2 regions of the Streptomyces sp. NBC_00203 genome follow, and region 1 is predicted to be linked to the other one. Evidence: riboswitches for the same ligand, from Rfam matches in the RefSeq annotation. Region 1 holds a riboswitch; the other holds the start of a gene.
The links. A riboswitch is a leader RNA that binds a small molecule or an ion and turns the genes downstream of it on or off. The one in region 1 is predicted to bind glycine.
Positions count from the first base shown of each region.

Region 2: another riboswitch for glycine. It lies ahead of gcvP (aminomethyl-transferring glycine dehydrogenase); the one in region 1 lies ahead of gcvT (glycine cleavage system aminomethyltransferase GcvT).

Region 1 covers NZ_CP108126.1:7,417,964-7,433,048, forward strand. Annotated here, with positions in the region: gene OG975_RS33230 (glycoside hydrolase family 25 protein) at 1-495, opposite strand, end outside; gene OG975_RS33235 (L-serine ammonia-lyase) at 752-2,119, opposite strand; gene glyA (serine hydroxymethyltransferase) at 2,288-3,547, opposite strand; gene gcvH (glycine cleavage system protein GcvH) at 3,559-3,936, opposite strand; gene gcvT (glycine cleavage system aminomethyltransferase GcvT) at 4,013-5,131, opposite strand; glycine riboswitch at 5,279-5,388, opposite strand; gene OG975_RS33255 (AAA family ATPase) at 5,557-6,231, shown strand; gene OG975_RS33260 (enhanced serine sensitivity protein SseB) at 6,307-7,098, shown strand; gene OG975_RS33265 (enhanced serine sensitivity protein SseB C-terminal domain-containing protein) at 7,299-8,054, shown strand; gene OG975_RS33270 (ABC transporter permease) at 8,458-9,456, shown strand; gene OG975_RS33275 (ABC transporter substrate-binding protein) at 9,495-11,270, shown strand; gene OG975_RS33280 (ABC transporter permease) at 11,343-12,350, shown strand; gene OG975_RS33285 (ABC transporter ATP-binding protein) at 12,347-13,444, shown strand; gene OG975_RS33290 (ABC transporter ATP-binding protein) at 13,441-14,778, shown strand; gene OG975_RS33295 (M1 family metallopeptidase) at 14,899-15,085, shown strand, end outside.
Region 2 covers NZ_CP108126.1:1,681,800-1,696,884, reverse strand. Annotated here, with positions in the region: gene OG975_RS07945 (MerR family transcriptional regulator) at 1-499, shown strand, start outside; gene OG975_RS07940 (DNA polymerase IV) at 600-1,979, shown strand; gene OG975_RS07935 (PRC-barrel domain-containing protein) at 2,095-2,466, opposite strand; glycine riboswitch at 2,581-2,676, shown strand; gene gcvP (aminomethyl-transferring glycine dehydrogenase) at 2,855-5,737, shown strand; gene OG975_RS07925 (DUF5999 family protein) at 5,870-6,076, opposite strand; gene OG975_RS07920 (hypothetical protein) at 6,428-7,012, opposite strand; gene OG975_RS07915 (glutamate-cysteine ligase family protein) at 7,556-9,073, shown strand; gene OG975_RS07910 (substrate-binding and VWA domain-containing protein) at 9,086-10,849, opposite strand; gene OG975_RS07905 (CPBP family intramembrane glutamic endopeptidase) at 11,036-11,836, shown strand; gene OG975_RS07900 (PhzF family phenazine biosynthesis protein) at 11,909-12,718, opposite strand; gene cspE (transcription antiterminator/RNA stability regulator CspE) at 12,984-13,193, opposite strand; gene OG975_RS07890 (SpoIIE family protein phosphatase) at 13,374-15,085, opposite strand, start outside.

The sequences.
Region 1 (15,085 bases):
CAGCGGGTCGTCGGTGTACTGGTGGAAGCGCCACTTGGCCTTGATGCGCGGCTTGCCCGCCGTGACGTAGTCGGCGATCCACAGGCCGTCCCCGGCATACGAGGTGGTGTCGACGTTCAGCCAGTAGTTCCGGTTCGTGTAGAGGACGACCCGGTGGTCCGGCCGGAGTTCCTTCACCGTCCGGATGAAGTGGTCCTTCTCCGCGTTGCTCGCGTGGGTGCCGTCGCCGGTCGTCTCCCAGTCGACGGCGAGCAGGTCGCCCGCCTGTTCCGGGGTCTTGCCGAGGAAGTACTCGGCCTGCGCGGTGATGTTGCCGGGCCAGAGGAAGTGGTAGAAGCCGACGACGCATTCGGCGTCGCGGGCGGTCTTCACCTGGGCCGTGAGCTTGGGGTTCACATACGAACGCCCCTCCGTCGCCTTGATGAAGACGAAGGAGAGGCCGTCCGTGTCGTACGCCGACGACTGGTACGCGCTGACGTCGATGCCTCGCAACATGGGGGGCTCCCTGGTGTCGTGGGGGCAGGGGTACGCGGAGGTGCGATAGCTTCCGCTTTCCCTCGGCCGGACCGTCCCACCCTCGGGCGGGCGTTCGACACCGGACGCGCCCGCGACGAGGAGCGACAGCCGGGCCGGGCTGCGCGGCGGAGATGTTCCCGGCCGCGTACACGTCCCGCAGGTGATCCCCGTACTCCTCGTCCGTCCAGTACGTGTCGAGCGGGTTGGACTGCTCGACCGTGCCCCGCCTACGGCGTCAGCACTCGATGATGTTGACCGCCAGTCCGCCCCGGGCCGTCTCCTTGTACTTGACGCTCATGTCGGCGCCCGTCTCCTTCATGGTCTTGATGACCTTGTCGAGGGAGACCTTGTGGGAGCCGTCGCCGCGCATGGCCATCTTGGCCGCCGTGACGGCCTTGACCGCGGCCATGCCGTTGCGTTCGATGCAGGGGATCTGGACGAGGCCGCCGACCGGGTCGCAGGTCAGGCCGAGGTTGTGTTCCATGCCGATCTCGGCGGCGTTCTCGACCTGTTCGGGGCTGCCGCCGAGGACCTCGGCGAGGGCGCCGGCGGCCATCGAGCAGGCGGAGCCGACCTCGCCCTGGCAGCCGACCTCGGCGCCGGAGATGGAGGCGTTCTCCTTGAAGAGCATGCCGATCGCGCCCGCGGCGAGCAGGAAGCGGACCACGCCGTCCTCGTCGGCGCCCGGCACGAAGTTGATGTAGTAGTGCAGGACCGCCGGGATGATTCCGGCCGCGCCGTTCGTGGGGGCCGTCACCACACGGCCGCCCGCCGCGTTCTCCTCGTTCACCGCCATCGCGTAGAGCGTGATCCACTCCATCGCGTGGGCCAGCGGGTCGCCCTCGGCGCGCAGCTGGCGGGCGGAGACCGCGGCGCGGCGGCGGACCTTGAGGCCGCCGGGCAGGATGCCCTCGCGGGACATGCCGCGCGAGACGCACGCCTGCATCACGTGCCAGATCGCGAGGAGGCCCTCGCGGATCTCCTCCTCGGTGCGCCAGGCGCGCTCGTTCTCCAGCATCAGGGCGGAGATCGAGAGACCGGTCTCCTTCGTCAGCCGCAGCAGCTCGTCGCCCGAGCGGAAGGGGTACTTCAGGATCGTGTCGTCCAGCTTGATGCGGTCCTCGCCGACCGCGTCCTCGTCGACGACGAAGCCGCCGCCGACCGAGTAGTACGTCTTCTCCAGGAGCAGGGCGCCCTCGGCGTCGTACGCGAAGATCGTCATGCCGTTCGCGTGGTACGGGAGCGCCTTGCGGCGGTGCAGGACCAGGTCGTCGTCGAAGGAGAAGTCGATCTCGTGCTCGCCGAGCACCCTCAGGCGTCCTGACGACTTGATCTCCTCGACCCGGCCGTCGGCCCCTTCCACGTCCACCGTCCGCGGCGAGGCGCCCTCCAGGCCGAGCAGCACCGCCTTCGGGGTGCCGTGGCCGTGGCCGGTTGCGCCCAGGGAGCCGTACAGCTCGGCGCGTACCGAGGCCACCGGGGCCAGCAGCTCCTCGTTGCGCAGCCGCCGGGCGAACATACGTGCCGCACGCATCGGGCCCACCGTGTGGGAGCTGGACGGGCCTATACCGATCGAGAACAGGTCGAAGACCGAGATGGCCACGGGGACTCCTTGGGGGTTTCGGCGGACGCCGTTGTCTGCCGGGTGGTGCGGAGGGCGATGCATGTGGCGGGGCACCGCGCTCACCTCACCAGTGTGCGCGGTGCCCGGACGTTCGTGCGAAGTAATGATGCTCGCACGAAACGGTCGTACCTCAAAAAGCGTACGGAACTACTTCAGGCCGGGGTACAGCGGGTGCTTGTCGGCCAGAGCGGACACCCGGGCCTTGAGGGACTCCGCGTCGTAGGACGGCTTCAGCGTCTCGGCGATGACGTCCGCGACCTCGGTGAAGTCCTCGGCCGTGAAGCCGCGGGTGGCGAGGGCGGGCGTGCCGATGCGCAGGCCGGAGGTGACCATCGGCGGGCGCGGGTCGTTCGGGACGGCGTTGCGGTTGACCGTGATGCCGACCTCGTGGAGGCGGTCCTCGGCCTGCTGCCCGTCCAGCTCGGAGTTGCGCAGGTCGACCAGGACCAGGTGCACGTCGGTGCCACCGGACAGGACGTCCACGCCCACGGTCTTCACGTCGTCCTGGACCAGGCGCTCGGCCAGGATCCGCGCGCCGTCCAGCGTGCGCTGCTGGCGCTCCTTGAAGTCGTCCGAGGCGGCGACCTTGAAGGAGACGGCCTTGGCGGCGATCACGTGCTCCAGCGGACCACCCTGGAAGCCGGGGAAGACCGAGGAGTTCAGCTTCTTGGCGAACTCCTTCTTCGCCAGGATGATGCCGCCGCGCGGGCCGCCCAGCGTCTTGTGGGTGGTGGAGGTGACCACGTCCGCGTACTCCACCGGGTTCGGGTGGAGACCGGCCGCGACCAGGCCCGCGAAGTGCGCCATGTCGACCCACAGGAACGCGCCGACCTCGTCGGCGATCCTGCGGAACTCCGCGAAGTCGAGCTGCCGCGGGTACGCCGACCAGCCGGCGATGATCACCTTGGGCCGGTGCTCCTTGGCGAGCCGCTCGACCTCGGCCATGTCGACCAGGCCGGCCCCGTCCACGTGGTACGCGACCACGTTGAACTGCTTGCCGGAGAAGTTCAGCCGCATCCCGTGGGTCAGGTGGCCGCCGTGGGCCAGGTCCAGACCGAGGATGGTGTCGCCGGGCTGCGCCATCGCGAACAGCGCGGCCTGGTTGGCGGAGGCGCCCGAGTGCGGCTGCACGTTGGCGTACTCGGCGCCGAACAGGTCCTTGACCCGGTCGATCGCGATCTGCTCGGCGACGTCGACGTGCTCGCAGCCGCCGTAGTAGCGGCGGCCGGGGTAGCCCTCGGCGTACTTGTTGGTGAGGACCGAGCCCTGGGCCTCCATGACCGCGACCGGAGCGAAGTTCTCCGAGGCGATCATCTCCAGGGTGGACTGCTGGCGGTGCAGTTCGGCGTCGACGGCGGCGGCGACGTCCGGGTCCAGTTCATGAAGGGGCGTGTTCAGAAGCGACATGCGGTAACTCCTCAGCCGGCGGTGAAGGCGGTGTACTCGTCGGCGGACATCAGGTCTTCCGGCTCGTCCGCGATGCGTACCTTGAACAGCCAGCCGCCCTCGAAGGGCGCGGAGTTCACCAGCGACGGGTCGTCGACCACGTCCTGGTTGGCGTCGACGACCTCGCCGTTGACCGGGGAGTACAGGTCGCTGACCGACTTGGTCGACTCCAGCTCACCGCAGGACTCGCCCGCGGTCACCGTGGAGCCGACCTCCGGAAGCTGGGCATAGACGACATCGCCGAGCGCGTTGGCCGCGAACTCGGTGATGCCGACCGTCGAGACGCCGTCCTCGGCGACCGACAGCCACTCGTGCTCCTTGCTGAAGCGCAGCTGCTGGGGGTTGCTCATGGCCTGAATTCTCCTGTACGCGGGGGAGTGCTGATGAAGGGGGGAGGGTTGGTGAGCTGGGCGGACGCGCCCAGTGTCACTTCTGACGCTTGTAGAACGGCAGAGCCACGACCTCGTACGGCTCGTGGCTGCCTCGGATGTCCACACCGACGCCGGCCGTGCCGGGCGCGCTGTGCGCGGCGTCGACGTACGCCATCGCGATCGGCTTGCCCAGCGTCGGGGAGGGCGCGCCGGAGGTGACCTCGCCGATCACCGTGCCGCCGGCGACGACCTGGTACCCGGCGCGCGGGACGCGGCGGCCCTCGGCGATCAGGCCGACGAGCACCCGGGGAGGGTTCTCGGCAGCGCGCTCGGAGGCGGCCTCCAGGGCCGTACGCCCCACGAAGTCGCCGTCCTTCTCGAACTTCACGACCCGCCCGAGCCCCGCGTCGAAGGGGGTGAGCGAGGTGCTCAGCTCGTGCCCGTACAGCGGCATGCCCGCCTCGAGGCGCAGCGTGTCGCGGCAGGACAGACCGCAGGGGGCGAGCCCGACGGGGGCGCCCGCGTCGGTCAGCGCCTGCCACAGCTTCTCGGCGTCGGCGGGCGCGACGAACAGCTCGAAGCCGTCCTCGCCGGTGTAGCCGGTGCGCGCGATGAGGGCCGGGACGCCCGCGACGGTGCCGGGCAGGCCCGCGTAGTACTTCAGGCCGTCGAGGTCGGCGTCGGTGAGCGACTTCAGGATGCCGGGGGACTCGGGGCCCTGCACGGCGATCAGCGCGTACGCGTCACGGTCGTCGCGGACGAGGGCGTCGAAGCCCTCGGCTCGCTCGGTCAGCGCGTCCAGCACCACCTGGGCGTTGGAGGCGTTGGCGACGACCATGTACTCGTGCTCCTGGAGCCGGTACACGATCAGGTCGTCGAGGATGCCGCCGTCAGCCCGGCAGATCATGGTGTAGCGGGCGCGGCCCACCCCGACGGAGGCGATGTTGCCGACCAGCGCGTAGTTCAGGAGCGCGGCCGCCTCTGGGCCGGTGACGGTGATCTCGCCCATGTGCGAGAGGTCGAACAGACCGGCCTTCGTACGGACGGCGAGGTGCTCGTCGCGCTCGGAGCCGTAGCGCAGGGGCATGTCCCAGCCTGCGAAGTCGGTCATCGTCGCGCCGAGCGAACGATGCAAGGCATCGAGCGCGGTATGACGGGGTGCGTTGCTGCTCATCGGTGGGGCTCCCAAGGCATGACGGCGAGGTCGTTCCTCCCCATCTGTCATCGGAACCTGAGAGGTTCATCACGACCCCGCGAAACGGTGGTCCTGACTTGCACCTTGGGTGGAGCCACTGGTCAGCGGCCCGCTTTTCAGATGTGCCTCGCCCGCGCGGTAACGGTGCCTGAGAGATTCAAGGGAGGGACTTGCTCCTTCGGCGTCCCAGCAGGACGTACGCAGTACGTCACTGGGAACTCTCCCGCGCGGATTCAAGCGGCCGGTATGCAGTTGGCGGGCACATCATTGCACGCGCCGTCGGATCACGGCAGTCCGCATCTGTAACCGGCCTGTGGCAGTCCGATCACCGAAACAAGAAGCGCCGCGCATTACCTTCTCTTTACACTCGACGGGGATGGGACTCCAGACCCAAGGGGAGGACGATCACGGTGAACAGGACCACGGCGTACGCGACGACCTCGGGCATCGCGCTGCCCAAGCAGCCCGGTGCCCCGGCCCAGGAGGCCTGCGGGCCGCTTCCGACGGCCGTCGTCCGCGACCTCAGGGATCGCGCGGGACACAGCCCGCACGGACTGCGCTTCGGGGCGTCCGACCTCGTCGTGGTCACCGGGCTGCCCGGCAGCGGCAAGTCGACCCTGATGCGCCGGGCCGTCACGGGCGCACGGATCGACTCCCAGGACACCCGCGACCGCTGGGACGGCCGGATGGCGGCCTGGCTGCCGTACGCGGTCTACCGCCCCCTGGTCCGCCTCGCGCACTACGCGGGACTGCGCCGCGCCCTGCGCTCCGGCACCGGAGTCGTCGTACACGACTGCGGTACGCAGGCCTGGGTGCGCCGCTGGCTCGCCCGCGAGGCCCGGCGCCGGGGCGGCGCACTGCATCTGCTGCTGCTCGACGTCACCCCGGGCACGGCGCTGGACGGTCAGCGCGAGCGCGGCCGCGGCGTCTCGCGGTACGCGTTCGCACGCCACCGCGGCGCGGCCGTCCGGTTGCTGCGCTCCGTGGAGAAGGGTGACCTGCCCGACGGCTGCGGCTCGGCGGTCCTCATCGACCGGGAGGCGGCGGACGTGCTGCGCCGGATCGACTTCGGCGGCTGAGCGGGCGTACGAAGCCCACTAACCTTGCCAGCCGGAGCACAGGTTCACAGGTTCACAGCAGGCGGTAGACAACAGATGGACTTCCCCGAATTCCCCGACTTCCCGGCGCCGGAGCACCCGCACCCCCATCCGCACGGCGGATGGCCCGGCAACGAACTGGAGGAGGTGCTGTCGGCCTCCCTCGGCGTGCCCTCGGCAGGGGCCCGCATCGTCGAGGTCCTCGGCCGCAGCTTCGTCTGGGTGCCCCTGCCCAGCGGCGGCGGTCCCCAGAGCGGCCCGCTCGACCTGCCCACGCTGGAGATCGAGGGCCAGGCGTTCGTCCCTGTCTTCAGCTCCGAGGAGCAGTTCCGCCAGGTGACCGGCGGGCACATGTCGTACACGATCGCGCCCGCCGTGGAGTTCGCCCGCGGGCTGCCCCCGCAGGTCGGCATCGCGGTCAATCCGGACGGCGTCGTCGGCGTACCGCTGCCGCCGCTCGCCGTCGCCGAGCTGTGCCGGGGCGGGCGGACCCCGCTGGACGGGCCCGCGAGCGGCGGCCGGGTGCGGCTGTTCGAGCCCGACTGGCAGGAGGACCCGGTGGACTTCCTGTCCGCGGCCTCCGCCGAGTTCGCCGAGACCGGCGTCGTCCTGACCGCCCGCCGCTGCCTGGCCGCCATCGAGACCGCCGACCCGGTCATGTTCATCGGCGTCGAGTTGTCCCAGTGGGAGGGCGACCTCAGGACACTTCCCATGGAGGCGCTCGGCCGCGCGCTCGGCCGCGTCGCCGTGAAGTGGCCGGTGAACCTCGTCCTCCTGGACGTGGCCCAGGACCCGGTGGGCGAGTGGCTGAGGACGAACGTACGGCCCTTCTACCAACACGGCCACTAAGCGCCCCGACCAGGGGCGCGAGGAACGGCGCGAGCAACCACGACAGCCCGCAGCCGCCCAAGACACAACAAGCCCCGAGCTCTTAGGCATCTCCTGTCGGCGGAGCAACCTAAGCTGGTTTCATATCCGGGGCCAGGACTTTCGTGAAGGGGCGGTAAAAAGTGAGCGCTGGCACGGCGGCGGCCGGACAGGTCGAGCACATGCTGCGCCAAGTGACGCCCGGGCGTTACGACGCCTACGAGGCGCTCCTTCGCGCGCTCGCGACCCCGTCGTCCGGCCAGGTCTGGATGCTGCTCTGGCACGGCCAGGCCGGCTCCCCGGACGCGCAGTACGGGAACATGGAGGTCGACGGCTTCGGGTACGCGCCCTGTGTCACCTCCGCCCAGGAGCTCTCGGCCAGCGGCTGGAACCGTTCGTACGAGGTCGTCGACGGCCTCGACGTCGCCCGCACCCTCTACCCCGACCACTTCGGCCTCTGGCTCAACCCGCACGCCGCTGGCGGCGGCGTCGGCATCCCCTGGCTGGATCTGCGCCGCATCGCCACGGGCCTGGAGCGCCAGCCCGCGGGCCCGCTCCGGCTCTCCGAACCCGGCATCGAGATCCCGCAGTTCTACGCGCTGATCACGCAGAACGCGCACCGCACCCCCGCCGTGCGCTCGCTGCGCCGCGCCTGGGTGCAGCCCGCGCTCGGGGCGCCGTACCTGGCCATCGGCCTGGACGTGTACGACACTTCGCCGCCTGCCGTCGACTCGGTGCGCGCGATGATGCAGCAGTCCATCGGCGCGGTCCCGGACGGCCTGCCCGTCTCGACCGTCGCGATGTCCGACGAGTACGACCCGGTGGCGATCTGGCTGCGCGCCAACGCCCGGCCGTTCTACGACCGCGAAGCGCACGCGGCCCCGGCACAGGCACCGATGGCGGGCGGCTACGGTTACCCGCAGCCCCGCTCGTACTGATCCGGCGCGGCCCGGTCGACCGTCTGACCTGCGGGCGAGAAGACGTAAGGGCTTGTTGTCCCGTTTGAGGGCGACAAGGACGGAAAGGGTGCCTCATGGCCCCTTCCGACCCAACTGCCCCCCGTCCGTCTCGCGTTACCCACTGTTCGGATAACGGAATCCCCCTACAAGCATCACGGTTGCGCATACTTTCTCCATCAGGCCTGGCACGTGATCGTGGCGGCACTGAAGACTCGCCCATCAGACATGGGGTCATCGATCCTGTGAGCGAGTGCAAGTCGAACGATCAAGCCGGGTCACCAGGCCGCACCATCTGCGGCCACCTCCCGGCATGCAAGTGAACCAAGCCGCAGACAGCGGCAGGCGTAGGCCGGTCACCACCGGCGAGAGGGGTCGGGTCACTGTGACCGCACCGATCGAGACCACCGGGGCGGCATCGGAAGTACAGCCAGAGGCCGTGCTTGCCGGAGTCGACAAGGGGCAGATCGAGGGCCGTTCCCTGGGACAGATCGCCTGGACGCGCTTCAAGCGCGACAAGGTGGCGGTCGCCGGCGGTGTCATCGTCGTGCTGCTCGTCCTGCTGGCCGTGCTCGCCCGGCCCGTCCAGGCGATGTTCGGCCTTGACCCGAACGCCTTCCACCAGGATCTGATCGACCCCAACACCTCGCTGCCCAAGGGCAGCTTCGGCGGCATGAGCTGGGACCACCCGCTCGGTGTGGACCCGAAGTTCGGGCGTGACATCGCCACCCGCGTCCTCGAGGGCTCCTGGGTGTCCCTGGTGGTCGCCTTCGGGGCCACGATCCTGTCCAACGTGATCGGCGCGATCCTGGGCATCGTCGCGGGCTACTACGGCGGACGGGTCGACTCGATCATCAGCCGGCTGATGGACACCTTCCTCGCCTTCCCCCTCCTGCTCTTCGCGATCGCCATCTCCGCCACCCTGCAGGGCGGCGCGTTCGGCCTCGAAGGGCTTCCGCTCCACCTGAGCGTGCTGATCTTCGTCATCGGCTTCTTCAACTGGCCCTACCTGGGCCGGATCGTCCGAGGCCAGACCCTCGCCCTGCGCGAGCGGGAATTCGTGGACGCCTCCCGGGGCATGGGCGCCAAGGGCCCGTACATCATCTTCCGGGAACTGCTGCCCAACCTGGTCGGCCCGATCATCGTCTACTCGACGCTGCTCATCCCGACCAACATCCTCTTCGAGGCATCCCTCAGCTTCCTCGGGGTCGGTATCCAGCCCCCGCAGGCGTCGTGGGGCGGCATGCTCAGGGATGCGGTCACCTATTACGAGGTGGACCCCCAGTACATGATCGTGCCTGGTCTCGCCATCTTCGTGACCGTGCTGGCGTTCAATCTGCTCGGCGACGGTCTCCGCGACGCTCTCGACCCGCGCAGCCGCTGAGGCCGGCCGCATTCCGAGAGCCCATCAAGTTTCCGACAATGGAGGGGAACCCGCCCATCATGCGAAGGTCAGCGCTGGCCGCAGTTGCGGCCATCGGCTCCGCGAGCCTGCTTCTTGCAGGCTGCAGCAAGGCCGATGACAACACGAACAAGAATGACAACACCAAATCAGCTGGGGCCAACGCAGCGACCAAGGATGTCGTCAACGCCTCCACGAAGAAGGGCGGGACGGTCACCTACGAACTGTCCGACGTCCCGGACTCGTTCGACCCCGGCAACACGTACTACGCGTACATGTACAACCTCAGCCGGCTGTACGCCCGTCCGCTGATGACGTTCCAGCCGGGCGCCGGCGAGAAGGGCAACACCCTTGTCCCGGACCTCGCCGCGAGCAAGGGCGTCCCGAGCGACGGCGGCAAGACCTGGACGTACAAGCTGCGTTCGGGCCTGAAGTACCAGGACGGTTCGGCGATCACGTCGAAGGACGTCAAGTACGCGGTCGAGCGCTCCAACTTCGCGCGTGACGTGCTCTCCCTCGGCCCGAACTACTTCCAGCAGTTCATGGCGGGCGGCGACAAGTACAAGGGCCCCTACAAGGACAAGAGCGCCAAGGGCCTGTCGTCGATCGAGACCCCCGACGACACCACGGTCGTGTTCCACCTGAAGACGGCCTTCCAGGAGTTCGACTACCTGGTCGCGGCGCCGCAGACGGCTCCGGTGCCCCAGGCGAAGGACACGGGCGTCGACTACGTCAAGAACATCGTGTCCTCGGGCTCGTACAAGTTCCAGAGCTACTCCGAGGGCAAGCAGGCCGTCCTCGTGCGCAACGAGAACTGGGACGCGTCGACCGACCCGCTGCGCAAGCAGTACCCGAACAAGATCGTCGTCAACCTGAAGGTCAACCCCGACACGATCGACAAGGACGTCCAGGCGGGCGACGCGATCGACCTCGGTGGTACGGGTGTCCAGGCCGCGACGCAGGCTGAGGTGCTCACCTCCGCCGCGAAGAAGGCCAACACGGACAACACCTACGGTGGCCGTCTCGTCTACATGGCGATCAACACCAAGGTCGCGCCGTTCAACAAGGTCGAGTGCCGCAAGGCCGTGCAGTTCGCGATCGACAAGGTCTCGGTGCAGACCGCCGAGGGCGGCCCGATCCGTGGTGACGTCGCCTCCACCGTTCTCCCGCCGGACATCCCCGGTTACGCGAAGTCGGACGTCTACGCGTCCGCCGGCAACAAGGGTGACGCGGCCAAGGCCAAGGAGCAGCTGAAGGCCTGCGGCAAGTCGTCGATCAGCACGAACATCTCCGCGCGCAGCGACCGTCCGCAGGAGATCGCCGCCGCGACCGCGATCATCAACTCGCTGAAGAGCGCGGGCATCAACGCCAGCCTGAAGCAGTACCCGTCGGGCAAGTACTTCACCGACTACGCGGGCGTCCCGAAGTTCACCGAGAAGAACAACATCGGTCTGATCATGATGCAGTGGGGTGCCGACTGGCCGTCCGGCTACGGCTTCCTGCAGCAGATCCTGAACGGCAGCGCGATCGGCGACTCGGGTAACACCAACCTGTCGCAGTACGACAACAAGGATGTCAACGCCCTCCTGGAGAAGGCGATCGGCACCGAGGACACCGCCGCGCGCAACAGCCTGTACACCCAGATCGACAAGCAGACCATGGACGACGCCGTCCTCGTCCCGCTGACCTACTTCAAGGTGCTGCTGGCCCGTCCGACGACCTACACCAACCTGGTGTCGACGGCGGCCTTCAGCGGTCAGTACGACTACCTCAACATCGGCACCACGAAGAAGTAGCAGCCCCGGAAGGCAGGTGAAGGCATTGGTGCCCGCGGGCTTCGCGGCCCGCGGGCACCAGCGCCGATCCCCGTGATCTCGTACATCCTCCGTCGGACGGTAGCGGCAGTGATCCTGCTGCTGGTCGTCTCCGCGGTCACCTTCGCCATCTTCTTCCTGCTCCCACGGATGGCCGGCCAGACCGCCGACCAGTTGGCGCAGCAGTACATCGGTAAGAGCCCGACGAAGGCCGACATCCTCGCGGTCAAGCACAACCTCGGTCTGGACCAGCCCGTTTACGTCCAGTACTGGCACTTCATCAAGGGGATCGTGGTCGGCGCCACCTACGACCTCGGCCCGACCACGGTGCACTGTGACGCGCCGTGCTTCGGGTACTCCTTCAAGACCCACCAGGCGGTCTGGCCGGAGCTCACCGACCGTCTTCCGGTGACCGCTTCGCTGGCCGCCGGTGCCGCCGTACTGTGGCTGGTCTCGGGTGTGGCGGTCGGTGTCGTCTCCGCGCTGAAGCCGCGTTCGTTCTTCGACCGCACCTTCATGGGCGTCGCGCTCGCCGGTGTCTCGCTGCCCATGTTCTTCACGGGCAACCTGGCGATCCTGCTCTTCACCTACCAGTGGCCGATCTTCGGGCGCACCTACGTTCCGTTCACCGAGAACCCCGCGCAATGGGCCAACACGCTCTTCCCGGCGTGGTGTTCTCTCGCACTTCTGTACTCCGCCATCTACGCGCGGCTCACCCGCTCGGGCATGCTGGAGACGATGAACGAGGACTTCATCCGCACGGCCCGCGCCAAGGGCCTGCGCGAGCGCAACGTGGTGGTCCGGCACGGACTGCGCGCTGCCCTCACCCCGATCATCACCGTCTTCGGCATGGACCTCGGTCTGCTGCTCGGCGGTGCCGTGATCACCGAGACCGTGTTCTCACTGCACGGCGTCGGCGAGTACGCGGTGGCCGGCATCACCGACAACGACCTGCCCAAGATTCTCGGCGTGACCCTGCTGGCCGCCTTCTTCGTCGTGATCGCAAATCTTTTGGTGGACGTGCTGTACGCCGCCGCCGACCCGCGGGTGAGGCTCTCGTGACCGAACTGTCCAAGACTGGCGCCGCGGTCGGCGAGCCCGTTTCCTCGCCCTCGGACGCCCCGAGCGCCTTCCTCGAAGTGCGCGACCTCAAGGTGCACTTCCCGACCGACGACGGCCTGGTCAAGTCCGTCGACGGGCTCAGCTTCTCGCTGGAGAAGGGCAAGACCCTCTCCATCGTGGGTGAGTCGGGCTCCGGCAAGTCCGTCACCTCGCTGGCGATCATGGGCCTGCACCGGCTCGGCGCGCGCGGCAAGAACGTCCAGATGTCCGGCGAGATCTGGCTGGACGGCAAGGAACTGGTGGGCGCCGACCCGGACGAGGTGCGCAAGCTCCGCGGCCGCGAGATGGCGATGATCTTCCAGGACCCGCTCTCGGCGATGCACCCGTACTACACGATCGGCAACCAGATCGTGGAGGCGTACCGCGTCCACCACAAGGTCGACAAGAAGACCGCGCGCAAGCGGGCCATCGAGATGCTCGACCGGGTCGGCATCCCCGAACCGGCCAAGCGCGCCGACAGCTACCCGCACGAGTTCTCCGGCGGTATGCGCCAGCGCGCGATGATCGCCATGGCGCTCGTCAACAACCCCGAGCTGCTCATCGCGGACGAGCCGACGACCGCCCTCGACGTCACCGTCCAGGCGCAGATCCTCGACCTCATCCGGGATCTGCAGAAGGAGTTCGGCTCCGCCGTCGTCCTCATCACCCACGACCTGGGTGTGGTCGCCGAGATCGCCGACGAGGTCCTGGTGATGTACGGCGGCCGGTGCGTGGAGCGCGGCACCGTCGACGCGATCTTCGAGCAGCCGCAGCACCCGTACACCTGGGGTCTGCTCGGTTCGATGCCGCGTATCGACCGGGAGACCTCCGACCGGCTCATCCCGGTCAAGGGCCAGCCGCCGAGCCTCATCAACGTCCCCTCGGGCTGCGCCTTCCACCCGCGCTGCCCGTACGCGGACCTGCCCAAGGGCGATGTCACCCGTACCGTGCGCCCCGAACTGCAGCTGGTCGGCAGCGGGCACTACACTGCCTGCCACCTCTCGCAGGAGGACCGTACGCGGATCTGGACCGAAGAGATTGCGCCGAAGCTGTGAGTGAGACGAAGAAGACGGACGCCGCCGACGCGGTGATCCCGCAGCAGGCAGCGGCACCCGAGGACCGCGCGGACTCCGCGAAGGGCTCGGACGAGCGCGAGGTCCTGCTCAGGGTCCAGGGGCTGAAGAAGCACTTCCCCATCCGGAAGGGCATCCTTCAGCGCCAGGTCGCCGCCGTGAAGGCGGTCGACGGCATCGACTTCGAGGTCCGCAAGGGCGAGACGCTCGGCGTCGTCGGCGAGTCCGGCTGCGGCAAGTCGACCATGGGCCGGGTCATCACCCGGCTCCAGGACCCGACCGGCGGCACCATCGAGTTCGAGGGCAAGGACATCACCTCGCTCAGCGCGGGAGGGATGCGCCCGCTCCGCCGGGACATCCAGATGATCTTCCAGGACCCGTACGGTTCGCTGAACCCGCGGCACACCATCGGCTCGATCGTCTCGGCGCCGTTCCGGCTCCAGGGCGTGGAGCCCGAGGGCGGGGTGAAGAAGGAGGTCCAGCGGCTCCTGGAGCTGGTGGGCCTGAGCCCCGAGCACTACAACCGCTACCCGCACGAGTTCTCCGGCGGCCAGCGCCAGCGCATCGGCATCGCCCGCGCGCTCGCCCTGAAGCCGAAGCTGGTCGTGGCGGACGAGCCGGTCTCGGCCCTCGACGTCTCGATCCAGGCGCAGGTCGTGAACCTGATGGACGACCTCCAGTCCGAGCTGGGCCTGACGTACGTGATCATCGCGCACGACCTCTCCGTCGTACGCCATGTCTCGGACCGCATCGCGGTGATGTACCTCGGCAAGATCGTCGAACTCGCCGACCGCAACTCGCTGTACGAGGCGCCGATGCACCCGTACACCAAGGCCCTGATGTCGGCCGTGCCGGTGCCGGACCCCAAGCGCCGGGGCGCCAAGAGCGAGCGCATCCTGCTCCGCGGCGACGTGCCCTCGCCGATCTCGCCGCCGAGCGGCTGCCGCTTCCACACGCGCTGCTGGAAGGCCACGCAGATCTGCAAGACCACCGAGCCCCCGCTCATCGAGCTGAAGCCCGGTCAGCAGGTCGCCTGCCACCACCCCGAGAACTTCGAGGACCAGGCTCCGCAGGACACCGTGCTGCTGTCGGCGGCGAAGGAGGCGGTGGCGCTGGTGGCCGCCGTGGACGCCACCGAGGTGTCGGGGGAGGCTCCGGCCGAGGTCTCGCAGACGCCCGCCGAAGAGGAAGCCTCCACCGAGCCGGAAGCCGAGACGGCGGCCGAAGCAGAGGCGGAAGCCGAGCCCGAGACGGCGGCGGACGCCGAAGCGGAGCCCGAGGCGGATGCCGATCGTCAGGAGTCAACCGGCAAGTAGGCCATGACGACTTGGCAAAGTCATGAACATGCCCGAGCGGGAGAGTGCAGAGTCCTGCGTGTCCGTCTGATCGGAATTGTCTGATCGGAACTGATCGGAACACGCTCGAAAGGGACGCTCATGGCACTCTCCCGTTCGGCACGTTTAGGGGCCCTCGCGACCGCGGCGGCCTCTTTCCTCGTCATCGCCGCCTCCTCCGCCCCCACCCCGGGCGCCGACGGCGTCGCAGACCCGTACTTCCCGCAGCTCGGCAACGGCGGCTTCGACGCCCGCCACTACGACCTCGACGTGGCGTACAACCCGGACA
Region 2 (15,085 bases), 5.7 Mb from region 1:
GGTTTCCGAGGAGATCGGTTACCGCGGTCCCACGGCGTGCGCGGCCGCGGGCATCACCTACCGGCAGCTGGACTACTGGGCGAGGACCGGTCTGGTCGAGCCGAGCGTGCGGCCCGCCTATGGCTCGGGGACGCAGCGTCTCTACAGCTTCCGGGACGTCGTCGTCCTGAAGATCGTCAAGCGGTTCCTCGACACCGGGGTCTCGCTGCAGAACATCCGCACCACCGTCCAGCACCTCAGGGAGCGCGGCTTCCGGGATCTGGAGCGGATGACGCTGATGAGCGACGGCGCGACGGTCTACGAATGCACGTCCCCCGACGACGTCCACGCCCTGCTCCAGGGCGGCCAGGGGGTCTTCGGGATCGCCGTCGGCGTGGTGTGGAGGGACGTGGAGAGCGCCCTCTCACAGCTGCACGGGGAGCGCGTGGACACGGGAGAGACGCTCGTCGGACACAACCCCACGGACGAGCTGGCTCGGCGGCGCAACCGGGCCGTCTGAGGGCCTGGCGGGGCCGCACGGGAGTCTGTCGTACGGGCGAGGCCCAAGGGGAGCGGGCCGTACCGGGGCATTGTCAGTGGCGTAGGGCAGCATCGGACATGTGAGAACCGCGCCCACGATCCTGCATCTCGACATGGATGCCTTCTTCGCCTCGGCGGAGCAGGCGTCCAAGCCGAGCCTGCGCGGGAAAGCCGTCGTGGTGGGCGGGCTCGGACCACGCGGAGTCGTCGCCACCGCCTCGTACGAGGCACGCGTCTTCGGAGTGCACTCGGCGATGCCCATGGCCCAGGCCCGCCGGCTCGCGCCGAACGCCGCGTATCTCGTGCCGCGCTTCGGGCTGTACCGAGAGGTCAGCGAGCAGGTGATGGGGCTGCTGCGGGCCCTGTCACCCCTGGTGGAGCCGTTGAGCCTGGACGAGGCCTTCGTGGACCTGGAGGCGGGTGAGACGGCCTGGGACGAGGGCTCGGCACGGCTGGCCGGGGAGAAGCTGCGCGCGGACATCCGGGCCGTCACGGGGCTCACCGGGTCGGTGGGGCTCGCCGCCTCCAAGATGCTCGCGAAGATCGCCTCGGAGCAGGCCAAGCCCGACGGGCTGGTGCTGATAGAGCCGGGGACCGAGCGCGCGCTGCTGGGACCGATGTCGGTGCGGACGCTGCCGGGCGTGGGGCCCGCGACCGGGGACCATCTGCGGCGGGCCGGGATCACCACCGTGGAGGAGCTCGCCGAGGCGGGCGAGGACGAGCTCGTACGGCTGCTGGGGAAAGCGCACGGGCATGCGCTTCACGCCATGGCGCTGGCGCACGACGAGCGGCCCGTGGTGGCCGAGCGGGAGACCAAGTCGGTGTCGGTCGAGGACACGTACGACGTGGACATCCATGACCGGGTGCGGGTCGGCCTGGAGGTGCAGCGGCTCGCGGACCGGTGTGTGCGGCGGTTGCGGGGGGCCGGGCTGTCCGGGCGGACCATCGTCTTGAAGGTTCGGCGCTACGACTTCTCGACGCTGACCCGGTCCGAGACGCTGCGGGGGCCCACGGACGATCCGGCGGTGGTGCGGGAGGCTGCCGCGCGGCTGCTGGAGGGGGTGGACACGACCGGGGGTGTGCGGTTGTTGGGGGTGGGTGTGTCGGGGCTCGCCGATTACACGCAGGAGGATCTGTTCGCGCAGGCACGGGCGCAGGCCGAGGCCGCCGCGGGGGAATCGGCGGATCAAGCGGAGACGGAGGAGGCGTCGGAGGAGGCCGGCGCCGAGCATGTGCCGCCCGCCGAGCGGCGGTGGCCCGCGGGGCATGACGTGCGGCATGCCGAGTTCGGGCATGGGTGGGTGCAGGGGAGTGGGCTGGGGAGGGTGACGGTGCGGTTCGAGACGCCCTACTCCGAGCCGGGGCGTGTGCGGACCTTCCGTACGGATGACTCGGCGTTGGAGTTGGCGGATCCGTTGCCGTTGGTGGTGGGGGTCGTGTGCGATCGCCGTGGGGGGTGAGGTCGGTCTGGTCGAGCGGGTTGTCTGTGGCTGGTCGCGCCCACGCGGCGGAGCCGCATGACGTCAGAGCCCCGCGCCCCTCACGGGGCGCTTGAGCGGGGGTCGAGCAGTTTCATCACCCCTCGTCCGTTCCCGCCAAGTGGCCGAAATCCCGGTCCGGGGGCGGAGGCGGGGCTGCCACGTCCAGGCCGTAGTGGTGGTAGAGCTGGAGTTCCTGTTCGGGGGAGAGGTGGCGGCCGACGCCGAAGTCGGGGGCGTCCTTGATCAGGGCTCGGTCGAAGGGGATGCGCAGGGCGCCCTCGACGAGTTCACTGGGCTCCAGGGGCACGAAGGCGTCCCTGCTGAACAGGCCTGTGCGTATGGCCGCCCACTCCGGGGCCCCGGTCGCGTCGTCGAGGTAGACCTCGTCGATCGTGCCGATCTTGGTGCCATTGCGGTCGAACGCCTTGCGGCCGATCAGGTTGCGCGGATCGATGTCGGTCTGCACGGTCCCTCCACTTGGTCGCAACTCATCCGTTAGCACTACAAAAGAGCACATTCGGGAAGGCGGCCACTCGAAGGCTTGGGTCTTGTCCTCGCTGGTAGGCTGGCAGGCGGCTGCTGACCCCGTGCGGGAGAGTCCTCCAGACTTCATCGGAGGCGCCGAAGGAGCAAATCCTCCCCGGAATCTCTCAGGCTCACGTACCGCACGGACGAGGTCACTCTGGAAAGCAGGGCGGGTGTCGATGGCGCCTGCCCTCACCGACGGTGAAAACCGGGTCGTCAGCGGACGAGCCGGTGAAGCTCTCAGGTTGAGATGACAGAGGGGGAGGCCGTCGGGGTACCCGTGTCCGGGGTGCCCCTCGAAGGTCGCGTCAGACCAGGAGGCCTCCGCAATGACCGCCAGTCGCATTCCGCTCTCCGAGCTCGAACAGGGAATCCCCTTCGAGCAGCGCCACATCGGGCCCGACTCCGAGGCGCGGGCCAAGATGCTCGCACAGGTCGGATACGGCTCGCTCGACGAGCTGACGGCCACCGCGGTGCCGGACGTCATCAAGAACGCCGAGGCGCTGAAGCTGCCGGGCGCGCGCACCGAGGCCGAGGTACTGGCCGAGCTGCGCTCCCTCGCGGACCGCAACCAGGTGCTCGACCCGATGATCGGCCTCGGTTACTACGGCACCTTCACGCCGCCGGTGATCCTGCGCAACGTCATGGAGAACCCGGCCTGGTACACCGCGTACACGCCGTACCAGCCGGAGATCTCGCAGGGCCGTCTCGAGGCGCTGCTCAACTTCCAGACCGTGGTCGCCGAGCTGACCGGGCTGCCGACCTCCGGCGCCTCGCTGCTCGACGAGGGAACCGCCGCCGCCGAGGCGATGGCGCTGTCCCGGCGCATGGGCAAGAACAAGAAGGGTCTCTTCCTGGTCGACGCGGACGCGCTGCCGCAGACCATCGCCGTCATCGAGACCCGCGCCGAGCCGACCGGCGTCGAGGTCGTCGTCGCCGACCTAAGCGAGGGCATCCCGGCCGGGATCGCCGAGCGCGAGATCAACGGCGTACTCATCCAGTACCCCGGCGCCTCCGGTGCCGTACGCGACCTCAAGGCGATCGTCGAGCAGGCGCACGAGCTGGGCGCGGTCGTCACCGTCGCCGCCGATCTGCTCGCCCTGACGCTGCTCACCTCGCCGGGCGAGCTCGACGCCGACATCGCCGTCGGTACGACGCAGCGCTTCGGTGTGCCGATGGGCTTCGGCGGGCCGCACGCCGGATACATGGCGGTGCGCGAGAAGTTCGCGCGCAGCCTGCCGGGCCGGCTCGTGGGTGTGTCCGTCGACGCGGACGGGCACAAGGCGTACCGGCTCGCCCTGCAGACGCGTGAGCAGCACATCCGCCGCGAGAAGGCGACCAGCAATATCTGTACGGCTCAGGTGCTGCTCGCCGTGATGGCCGGTATGTACGCCGTCTACCACGGTCCCGAGGGCCTGAAGACCATCGCGCGGCGTACGCACCGCTACGCCACGATCCTCGCCGCGGGCCTGCGGGCGGGCGGGGTCGAGGTCGTGCACGGCGCGTACTTCGACACGCTGACCGTGCGGGTGCCGGGCAAGGCCGCCGACGCCGTGGCCGCCGCGCGCGAGGGCGGGGTCAACCTGCACCTCGTCGATGCCGACCATGTGTCGATGTCCTGCGACGAGACCACCACGCGCAGGCAACTGAGCGCCGTGTGGGCCGCGTTCGGTGTCGAGGGCGATGTCGAGGCGCTGGACGCGACGGCACAGGACACACTGCCGGCCGCCCTGCTGCGCGGCGACGACTACCTCACGCACCCGGTCTTCCACCAGCACCGCTCCGAGACCGCGATGCTGCGCTACCTGCGCAAGCTCTCCGACCGTGACTACGCGCTCGACCGCGGCATGATCCCGCTGGGCTCCTGCACGATGAAGCTCAACGCGACCACGGAGATGGAGCCGGTCACCTGGCCCGAGTTCGGCCAGCTGCACCCCTTCGTGCCCGCCGAGCAGGCCCAGGGCTACCTCACGCTCATCCGTGAGCTGGAGGAGCGGCTCGCCGAGGTCACCGGGTACGACAACGTGTCGCTGCAGCCCAACGCTGGTTCGCAGGGCGAACTGGCCGGTCTGCTCGCCGTGCGCGGCTACCACCGGGCCAACGGCGACGAGCAGCGCACCGTCTGCCTGATCCCGTCCTCCGCGCACGGCACGAACGCCGCGAGCGCCGTGATGGCCGGCATGAAGGTCGTCGTGGTGAAGACCGCGGACGACGGCGAGATCGACGTCGAGGACCTGCGCGCCAAGATCGAGCAGCACCGCGACGAACTGTCGGTGCTGATGATCACGTATCCCTCGACGCACGGAGTGTTCGAGGAGCATGTCGCCGACATCTGCGCGCAGGTGCACGAGGCGGGCGGCCAGGTCTACGTCGACGGCGCCAACCTCAACGCGCTGGTGGGCCTCGCCAAGCCGGGTCACTTCGGCGGTGACGTCTCGCACCTCAACCTGCACAAGACGTTCTGCATCCCGCACGGCGGCGGCGGCCCGGGCGTCGGCCCGGTCGGTGTGCGCGCGCACCTGGCGCCGTACCTGCCGAACCACCCGCTGCAGCCCGCGGCCGGTCCCGAGACCGGCGTCGGCCCGATCTCGGCCGCTCCGTGGGGTTCCGCGGGCATCCTGCCCATCTCGTGGGCGTACGTCCGCCTGATGGGCGGCGAGGGCCTCAAGCGCGCCACGCAGGTGGCGGTGCTGTCGGCGAACTACATCGCCAAGCGTCTGGAGCCGCACTTCCCGGTGCTCTACACCGGCCCGGGCGGGCTCGTCGCGCACGAGTGCATCATCGATCTGCGTCCGCTGACCAAGGCGACCGGCGTCACCGTCGACGACATCGCCAAGCGGCTGATCGACTACGGCTTCCACGCGCCGACGATGTCCTTCCCGGTGGCAGGCACGCTGATGATCGAGCCGACCGAGTCCGAGGACCTCGGCGAGATCGACCGGTTCTGCGAGGCGATGATCGCCATCCGCGCGGAGATCGAGAAGGTCGGCTCGGGCGAGTGGGCAGCCGACGACAACCCGCTGCGGGGCGCGCCGCACACCGCCGCCGCGCTCGGCGGGGAGTGGGAGCACGCGTACACGCGTGAGGAGGCCGTGTTCCCGGCCGGAGTCTCGGCGGACAAGTACTGGCCGCCGGTGCGCCGTATCGACCAGGCGTACGGCGACCGGAACCTGGTCTGCTCCTGCCCGCCGCTGGACGCCTACGAGGACTGATCAGCGCTCGGGACTTGAACGCCTACGGGGAGTAGTCACCCTCGGACATGCGTCGGGGCCGGTTCGGAGAGTACGTCTCCGGGCCGGCCCCTCATGTGTCTGGATGGCTGTGTGGCCACCCGGTTGTGCGGCTCAGGCGGCCGTCATCGCGTATTCGCTGCCTCGTGGGCGGTGCGGGGCGATGATCTGGCCGTCGGGCAGGAGCTCACCGGTGTCCTCGAAGAGCAGAACGCCGTTGCACAGCAGGCTCCATCCCTGCTCCGGGTGGTGCGCCACAAGGCGGGCGGACTCCCGGTCGGCTGATTCGGCTGACGGACACGGTGGCTGGTGCTGGCACATTGATGGGATCTTTCGCTGGGTTGAGAGGTGAGTGATGGCTGTGGTGTCTGTCCCGCGGCTCGATGTGGTCATGGCCGCCCCCCGTTGGTGTGTGGTCTGGAACCCAGTGTTGCCCTACGGGCGTCAATCCGCAGGGATTTAGCGGCACCGCTTCTCACAGGTTGATGACGCATCACCCGTGCGGACGGTTCATTCCAACTGCACTGTCACTTCGGGTGGTTTGACGTGGCCGAATGGGGCTAGTCCGGTCGGGCCGACGGGCGCGTTTCCCCTCGTACGAGCGGGGTGCGGCCCTAACGAGCAAAGTGCCCCGCGGCCGGATGAACGGCGGCGGGGCACGGTTGCTTTCGCTTACGCGGGGGAGCTCAGCAGCGGGGCCGGCGTGACCCGGTGGGTGAGGACGGGCAGCAGTTCGGCGACGCGGTGTGGGCGGTGCGCGGCGATGCCGGGCGGGGCGGGCGCCAGTGGCACCAGGAGGTCGGTGGCGGCCGGGTGACCGGTGCTGCCGTCCGCGGCGGTGTCGCCGTGCAGCCAGAGCGTGAGCATGTACAGCTCGGGCACGGACAGCAGGCGTGCCTGGTACGACTGCTTCATGCTCTCCGCCTGGCGCAGGGCGCGTTCGGTGGCGGCGATGTACGGGCCCTCGAAGAAGTGCGAGAAGGCCCAGCCGTCGGGGGTCAGCATGGTCTCGGCCGCGGCCACCGCGCGGTCGCCGCAGCGGATCAGGAAGCGCCACCCGGCGAGCCGCGTGGCGGAGGCGCCCGCGGGGGTGATCCGGTCCAGGACGTGTACGGGCAACGGGAGTTCGGGTGTGGCGGGTCCCTGGGCCATGCGGAGGGACGGAGTACGGGCCTCGCGGACGGCGGTGGGGGAACCGAGTGCCGTGAGGACGGAGCGCAGGGCGGGCGCGGGAGCCGGGGGTACGTGCAGCGGCATGGTGGGTCGCCTCTCATTCGACAGGCACGGTGGCGCGAGGGCCGGGGCGGACGGCGCTGTCAGCTCTCGGGGTCGGAGGGGCGAGGGGGTCTGGATCTGCCGACAGGGTGTCGCCTGCCGTACATCACCTGGACGACAGGACCTAGGACCGCGAGCGCCAACTCTCTGCCTCGTTTGCGGAGTTTATACGACACGTGTTCAGACGGTGTTTCGTCTAGTCGTACCGAATATGAAGAGCAAGGCACTATTCGGCCGGTGAAACGCGAGGTTCATCCCGGTTCTGGGAGGAGGCGCCGCGATGACCTCGGAATACTTCGCCGGAGCGGTCGGCCGATTCTCGTCGGCGTTTTTCACGAGATCATGTCGGGCGGTAACTTGCGCAATGTACCTTGCCCGGTGAATGTGCCGCAGACCTGGATCCAGGGTAGCGGGCGGCGCCCTTGCGCAGGGCGTTATCGATCGCGTTGCCTGGGCATCATCCCCGGTGACCCGGGACGCCAGGGGCCGGAGCATCGGCCTGCCCATCCGAGGAGGGACACTTCGATGGGGGAGAAGGTCGTGGCAGGGCCGTTCGACCTGTCCGATCGCCAGCACTACCGGGGAAAGCTCCGGCAGTGTCTGACGGGGCTGGAGCGGCTGCTGGAGGAGAAGCGGTTCGATCGCCCGAAGAATCTCATGGGTCTGGAGATCGAGTTGAATCTCGCGGGACCCGACGGCATGCCCAGAATGATGAATGCGCAAGTTCTCGAAAGGATTGCGAGCCGCGATTTCCAAACAGAACTCGCCATGTTCAACCTGGAAGTCAACATAGCCCCCCATCGATTGGGCGGCCGGGTATTCGACCGGCTCGCCGAGGAGCTGCGCACCTCGCTCGGGTATGCCCATCGGAAAGCGAGCGAAGTCGACGCCGGAATCGTCATGATCGGCATTCTGCCGACGCTCGGCCAGGACGACCTGGTCTCCTCGAACCTGTCGGACGTCGACCGCTACACCCTGCTCAACGACCAGATCGTGGCCGCCCGCGGCGAGGATTTCGCCCTCGACATCGACGGCGTGGAGCGCCTCGTCTGTACGTCGAAGTCCATCGCGCCCGAAGCCGCCTGTACCTCCGTGCAGTTGCACCTCCAGGTCACCCCGGGCCGGTTCGCGGACGTGTGGAACGCGGCGCAGGCGGTGGCCGCCGTGCAGGTCGCGGTGGGTGCCAACTCGCCGTTCCTGTTCGGCCACGAGCTGTGGCGCGAGTCGCGGCCCCCGCTGTTCCAGCAGTCCACCGACACCCGGCCGCCCGAGTTGCAGGCGCAGGGCGTCAGGCCGCGAACCTGGTTCGGCGAGCGGTGGATCTCGTCGGCGTACGACCTCTTCGAGGAGAACCTGCGCTTCTTCCCGCCCCTGCTGCCGATCTGCGACGAGGAGGACCCGCTCGCGGTCCTCGACGAGGGAGGCATCCCCAAGCTCGCCGAACTCGTGCTGCACAACGGCACCGTGTACCGGTGGAACCGGCCCGTGTACGGCATCGCCGACGGCGTCCCGCATCTGCGCGTGGAGAACCGGGTGCTGCCCGCGGGCCCCACCGTCACCGATGTCATCGCCAACGCGGCCTTCTACTACGGGCTCGTGCGCGCGCTCGCCGAGGAAGCGCGGCCCGTGTGGACCCGGCTGTCCTTCGAGGCCGCCGCCGCCAACTTCGACGCCGCCTGCCGGCACGGCATCGACGCGCGCCTGGAGTGGCCGCGGCGCGGGCGGTACGGCGGGACCACGCGGCTGGACGCCGTGAACCTGGTCCGCGACGAGCTGTTGCCGCTGGCCGCCGCCGGGCTGGACGCATGGGGTGTCGAGCCCGCCGACCGGGACCTGTACCTGGGCGTGATCGAGGACCGGTGCCGACTGCGCGTCAACGGCGCGACGTGGCAGGCGGCCACCTTCCACCGGGCCCTGGAGAAGGGGCTCGGGCGGGATACGGCGCTGGCCGCGACGACCAGGCGGTACGGAGAGTTGATGCACCTCGGGGAGCCGGTGCACACCTGGCCGGTGGGACTGCCGGAGCCGGTGCCGCTGGGGTGAGCGGCGGGAGGGTCAGCTCTGGCTGCCCGCCTCCACGATCGCCTTGAGGATCACCGAGTGGATCTGCGAAGGGTCGTTGACCTGATGGCCCGAGCCGCCGGTCGCCTTGGCGATCTGCTCGATCTCCTCCTTGTCGGCGTCCGGGCCCACCGCGATCGCGATCAGCGGCACCGGACGCTGAGGGTCGGTGAGCTTCTGCAGTTCGGCGACGAGGCTGGAGCGCGAGATGCTGCCCGGGTCCTGGTTGACGCCGTCGGTGAGCAGGACCAGCGCGTTGAACTTGCCCTTCACATACGAGGAGGTGGCCGCCTTGTACGCGGCCAGCGTGGTGTCGTACAGGCCGGTCGCCCCGCCGGGGACGGGCGTCAGGGCGCTGAAGGCCGCCGACAGCTTGTCCCGCTGGGTGCCGCTGCCCTTGCTGTCGCCGAGCCGCTCGGTCGGCACGAGCACGCGGTAGTCCTTGTCGCCGTCGAGTTTCGTGGAGAACTTCCACAGCCCGATCTCGTCCTCGGGCGTGAAGGTGGCGAGGGCCTGCAGCAAGGACGCCTTGGTGACGTCCATGCGGGACTGGTCGGTGCCGGGTACCGGCTCGGACATGGACGCGGAAGCGTCGACGACCGTGGTGATCCGGGCGCTCTGCACCGTGATCGTCCACATGCCGAGCGCCTCCTGGAGAGCCTTCGCCGACGTGGGTTCGGCCGAGGCCTGGGCGTACGGCTGCGGGGAGCGGCCGCCGGCCTCGGTGACCAGCCCGTCCGAAGGTTTCTCGTCGTTCGTGCGGAAGCCGTGCTCCTCCAGGATCTTCTGCGGCTCCGACTCGCCCAGCAGCGTCATGAACCGCAGGGCGGCGCGACTCTCGTCGGTACTCATCCGCTCCTCGTCGACCAGAGTGAACGGGTAGTCGAGCTGGGGCGATCCGTCCTTGGGGTAGAAGAGGTCGAGCCCGTTGCCGTCGTCGGCGGAGGTGTTGTACGTGAACGACGCCTGCTCGGACAGGATCAGCGCCTGGTTGCGCTTCGGGTTGCCCTGCTCGGCGCCGGACGAGTCACGGGGGAGCGTGTCCAGGACCTGGCTGTCGCTGTCGGAGGTGCGCTGCGAGAGGGCCTTCGCCATCGCGGCCGCCTGGGTGTCCCCTCCCTTGGTCCGCGCCGCGGCGGTGCTGAGCTGTGTCAGCGCGAGCAGACCGGTCGCGCTGCGCGTCGGGTCGGCCGCGCCGAGCTTGAGCTGATCGCTCGTCATGGTGGCGCCGGCCAACTCGGTCCAGGTGTACGTCTTGTCGGGCCACCCGAGCGTCTTCGCGGCCGACGGGACCATGGCGACGCCGACCGGCGAGTAGGCGACGTTGCCCGCGTTGGTCACCTTGGTCGCGGTGCTGTCCGCGGTGAGGCGCTGCACCCAGATGTCGGAGTCCGGTACCCATACCTGGACGTCGGACTGCTTGCCCGACCTCAGCGAGTCGGCGAACTTGTACGACTCGCGCGCGGTCACGCTGACGTCGAGGCAGCGGCCGTCGGAGGTGATGTTGTTCTTGCGGGCGTGGTCGGCGGTGGCCCTGAGCGCGGGCGCCACATCCGGCGACGCGGCGACCTCGAGATGGACGGCGTCGTCCTGGCAGGAGGCGCCGAAGGAGAGCAGGCCACCGCGGACCGCGGCCGCAGTGCCCGCCGCGACGGTGAGCACGAGCACCGTCGCGATGGCCACATTGCGGCGGCGCGCGCGAGGTCGGGGGTCGGCGGCGCCCGCCCCGTACTCGTCGGGCAAGCTGTGACGTCCCATGACGGTGGTGCCTCTCCCTGTTGAGCCCTGAGCCGTGAGACAGCCGTAAGACAGACAAAGGGGAGGTACGCCCCGTACGGCGCCCGTCCCCCCAACGGCCTGTCGCGCACGATCTTCGTAACTTCTTTCGAGACCCTAGCGGGGCGAAGATGGGGATGAGGCGGGATTACTCAACTGGAGGCGGGAGTGCAGGTGGAGGCGGGGTCGGTGGCCGATTCTTTTCCGAAGGAGGTGCTGACACGACGGATTCTCCGGGACGAGACGCTGCTCGTCCTGGCGCTCTCGCTCGGTGCGAGCGGGGTGTCCGCGCTGATCAGCTTTGTCGGATCGGTCACCAAACCGGGAGGTCTCAAGGACCAGGCGGCCACCCTCAACGCCTCGGCCGCGCCAGGGCGCCCCTGGCTTGATCTGGCCTGGCAGTTGTTCGGCATCGCGTCGGCTCTGGTGCCGGTCGCGCTGGTCGCGCACCTCCTGCTGCGGGAGGGCGTGGGGCTGCGCGTCATCGGTTTCGACCGCACGCGCCCCTGGCCGGACCTCGGGCGCGGGGCGGCGATCGCGTCGGTGATCGGCAGCACGGGCATCGCCTTCTATCTGGCGGCCCGTGGGCTCGGCTTCAACCTCACCGTGGTGCCGGAGGCGCTGCCCGATGTGTGGTGGAAGTTCCCGGTGCTGATCCTCTCGGCCGTGCAGAACGCCGTGCTGGAGGAGGTCATCGTCGTCGGGTATCTGCTGCGCCGGCTCGGCCAGTTGGGCTGGACGCCGGGTACCGCGCTGATGGCGAGCGCGGTGCTGCGCGGCTCGTACCACCTCTACCAGGGCATCGGCGGCTTCGTCGGCAACATGGCGATGGGTGTGGTCTTCGCCTATTTGTACCGGCGTTGGGGCCGGGTCGGGCCGCTCGTGGTGGCGCACTCGTTGCTCGATATCGGGGCGTTCGTGGGCTATGCGCTGCTGGCGGGGAAGGTGGGGTGGCTGCCCACGGCGTGAGCAGGGCCTTAAGGGGCGTACGAGACTGCCGTACGCCCCTTTCGTGTGCCGTGCCCCGACTCTCGTGAGCCGCTACGCGAGCAGCTCGCCCTCGATGACCGTGACCGCGCGGCCCGTGAGGAGAGTGCGGTCGCCGCGCAGTTCGGTGCGGACGAGACCGGAGCGCGGGGAGGCCTGGAGACCGGTGAGACCGGGGCGGCCGAGGCGCTCGGACCAGTAGGGGGCGAGGGCCGTGTGGGCGCTGCCGGTGACCGGGTCCTCGTCGATGCCGACGTTCGGGAAGAAGCAGCGGGAGACGAAGTCGTAGCCCCGGGAAGGGTCTTCGGCGCGGGCGGTCGCGATGATGCCGCGCGTGGAGTAACGGGCGAGCGCCTTGTGGTCCGGGGCGAGGCCCAGGACCGTCTTCTCGTCGGCGACTTCGATCACCAGGTCGCCGATGTTCGGCCCGGTGTCGAAGGCGGTGAGCGGCTCCGCGCCCAGCGCCTCGGCGACGCCGTCCGGGACCGCGACCGGGGTGAGGGGCGCGGTCGGGAAGTCCAGCGTGATCGAACCGTCGTCATGGGGCGTGGCGATGAGCACGCCGCTGAGCGTGGCGAACCGTACGGGCCCCTCGTGGGCGCCTGTGGTGTGCAGCACGTGCGCGGTCGCCAGCGTCGCGTGCCCGCACATCGCGACCTCGGTGGCGGGGGTGAACCAGCGCAGCGCCCAGTCGGCCTCGCCGCCCTCGGGAAGCCGGCGGGCGAACGCCGTCTCGGCGTGGTTGACCTCCAGGGCCACGTTCTGGAGCCAGGCGTCGTCCGGGAAGGTGTCGAGGAGGAGGACCCCGGCCGGGTTACCGGCGAAGGGGCGGTCGGTGAAGGCGTCGACGATACGAATCCGCATGGGCCGACGCTAGCCGTCACGTGGAGTGGCGGACCAAGGCCAATTCGGGGGAGGTGGACCGATTGTGGGCTCATGCGGCGTCAGGAACATGCGCCCGTCGATGAACCCCAGGCAGTTGCGGCTGGTGGACGGGTACCACAGGATCAGCCCGCCGGCCCGGTGCGGCAGTGGGCGTCTGTGCGGCTGCCGGACCCAGCAGCCGCACAGACGCCTTGAGGTACTGCGGTCATCGCTTCGACCGGGCCGGTTCGTCGGTCGGGTGCGGTCAGATAGCGGTGACGTTGACGGCGGAGGGACCCTTCTGACCGTCTTGGATCTCAAACTCGACATTCTGGCCCTCGGCGAGGGTCTTGAAGCCGTTGCCCTGGATCGCCGAGAAGTGGACGAACACGTCCTTGCTGCCGTCTGCGGGGGTGATGAAGCCGAACCCCTTGCTCTCGTTGAACCACTTGACCTGTCCCTTGAGCTTCGACATCTGTCGCTCCCCTTGTTCGAGCCCTGACCCGGCCGTGTGGCGCTGGGACTTCTACGTCGTGCCCACGGAGTGGATCATCGAAGCTCTAAATCGCGCGAACTTTCCCACCGCATCCAGCCACAGCACGGAAGCCGGATGTCCCGTGACATCGAACATCAAGCTTCCGTGATTGACGTTTGATCACAGCTCGGCAGTGCGGTTGGGCTGAAGCAGGAGCAGGGCGATGTCGTCGGTGTGCTGACTGGCTTGGCGAGTGTGGTGGACGAGGTTGTCCACGAGTTGGTGCAGGGGAAGCCGGCTCCACTCACCGAGGCGGTCCGCGAGGTCGGCGATGGTCTGGGCGATGTCCATGCCGGGGATCTCCACGAGGCCGTCGGTGTAGAGGGCGAGGAGCGCCCCCGGGCCCAGCGGCAGCGTGGTGAGCGGGTAGGAGTGGGTGCCGAGACCCACGCCGAGGGGCGGGCCGGGGTGAATGGCGACGGGATGGGCCCGGTTGTCGGGGTGTCGAAGGACCGGGGGCGGGTGTCCGGCGCTGGCGAGGGTCACCTGGTGGTGGGCGAGGTCGAGGTGGGCGTAGAGGCAGGAGACGAAGCGGCTGGCGTTCAGGTCGGCGAGGTCGCGGTCGGTGCGTGTGAGGACCTGCTCGGGCGTGGCCCCAGCCGTGGCGTGGGAGTGGACGGCCATGCGTACCAGGCCCATGAGTGCGGCTGCCGACATGTCATGGCCTTGCACGTCCCCGATGACGGCTGCGGCGGTGGTGTCGGTGAGGCGGATGAGGTCGTAGAAGTCGCCGCCGAGGTTCACGCCGTGGCTGGCGGGGAGGTAGCGGGCGGCCACGTCGAGTCCGGTCACCGTGGGCAGGGCGTGGGGCAGGAGGGTCTGCTGGAGGGCGTGGGCGAGGCCGTGCTTGGCGTCGTAGAGGCGTGCGCGGTCCAGGGCCTGGGCGATGAGACCGGCGAGCGGCGTGAGGATGGAACGCTCGGCGGCGGTGAATCGGTGGGGGGCGTTGTAGGCGAGCAGCAGAGCGCCGATCGGGCGTCCGGAACTGAGCAGCGGCAGGAAGGCCCATGCCTGTTTGTCGGTGAGTTGCGGCGCCGTGGGGTAAGGGCGGGCAAGCTCTTCCCGGTCGGCGAAGAACAAGGACACGCCGGTGGCCATCGCGCGGCCGGCGGGGGTCGGATCGGCGTCCGCGGGCAGGCCGTCCAATCGCTCGATGACGTCAGGCGCGTACCCGCGGTACCCGATGATCCGAATACGGTCGGGATCGGCAGCGGACATGATCATGCCCTGGGCGCCGAAGGCAGGCAGGACCTGGTCGGCGACCAGGTCGACGACGTCTTGGACGCCGACGGTTTCGGTCAGTGCGGCTGCCAGAACCATCAGAAGATGGATGCGGCTCTCCGGCGAGGCCGCGGCTTCGGTGGAGGGCTGTGTGCCGCGAGCCCTCGACGAGCGGTGGGGTGTGACGAGGATGCTCGTGCCGCTGTCGTCCGCGTGGAGGTGGAGGTCCAGCCACTGGTCCGGCGGCCGGAGGACGGTCAGGGCGACATTCTCGCGGCTGCTCAGAGCAGTGCGGTACGCGTCCATGTACGTGATGTTGTCGAGCCAGGGCAGTGACTGCGACGGTTGGCTGCCCAGCAGCTGCTCCGCGGGTTTGCCGAGCAGTCCGGCGGCGGCGTTGTTCACGTAGGTGATGTGCCCCGCGAGGTCGAGGGCGAGGGTGCCGAGGGGAAGGCGTTCGATCAGGCCGGCCGCCGCCGACGCGGATTGCGGCGTCGGCTCTTCGGGACGCGGAGGGACGAAACGGGGCCGCTCCGGAATCACCGGCGGGCGGACAGCCGCGTTCAGCACGCGCGCGATGCGCCGGGCGCTGAAGGCGATGCGTCCACGCT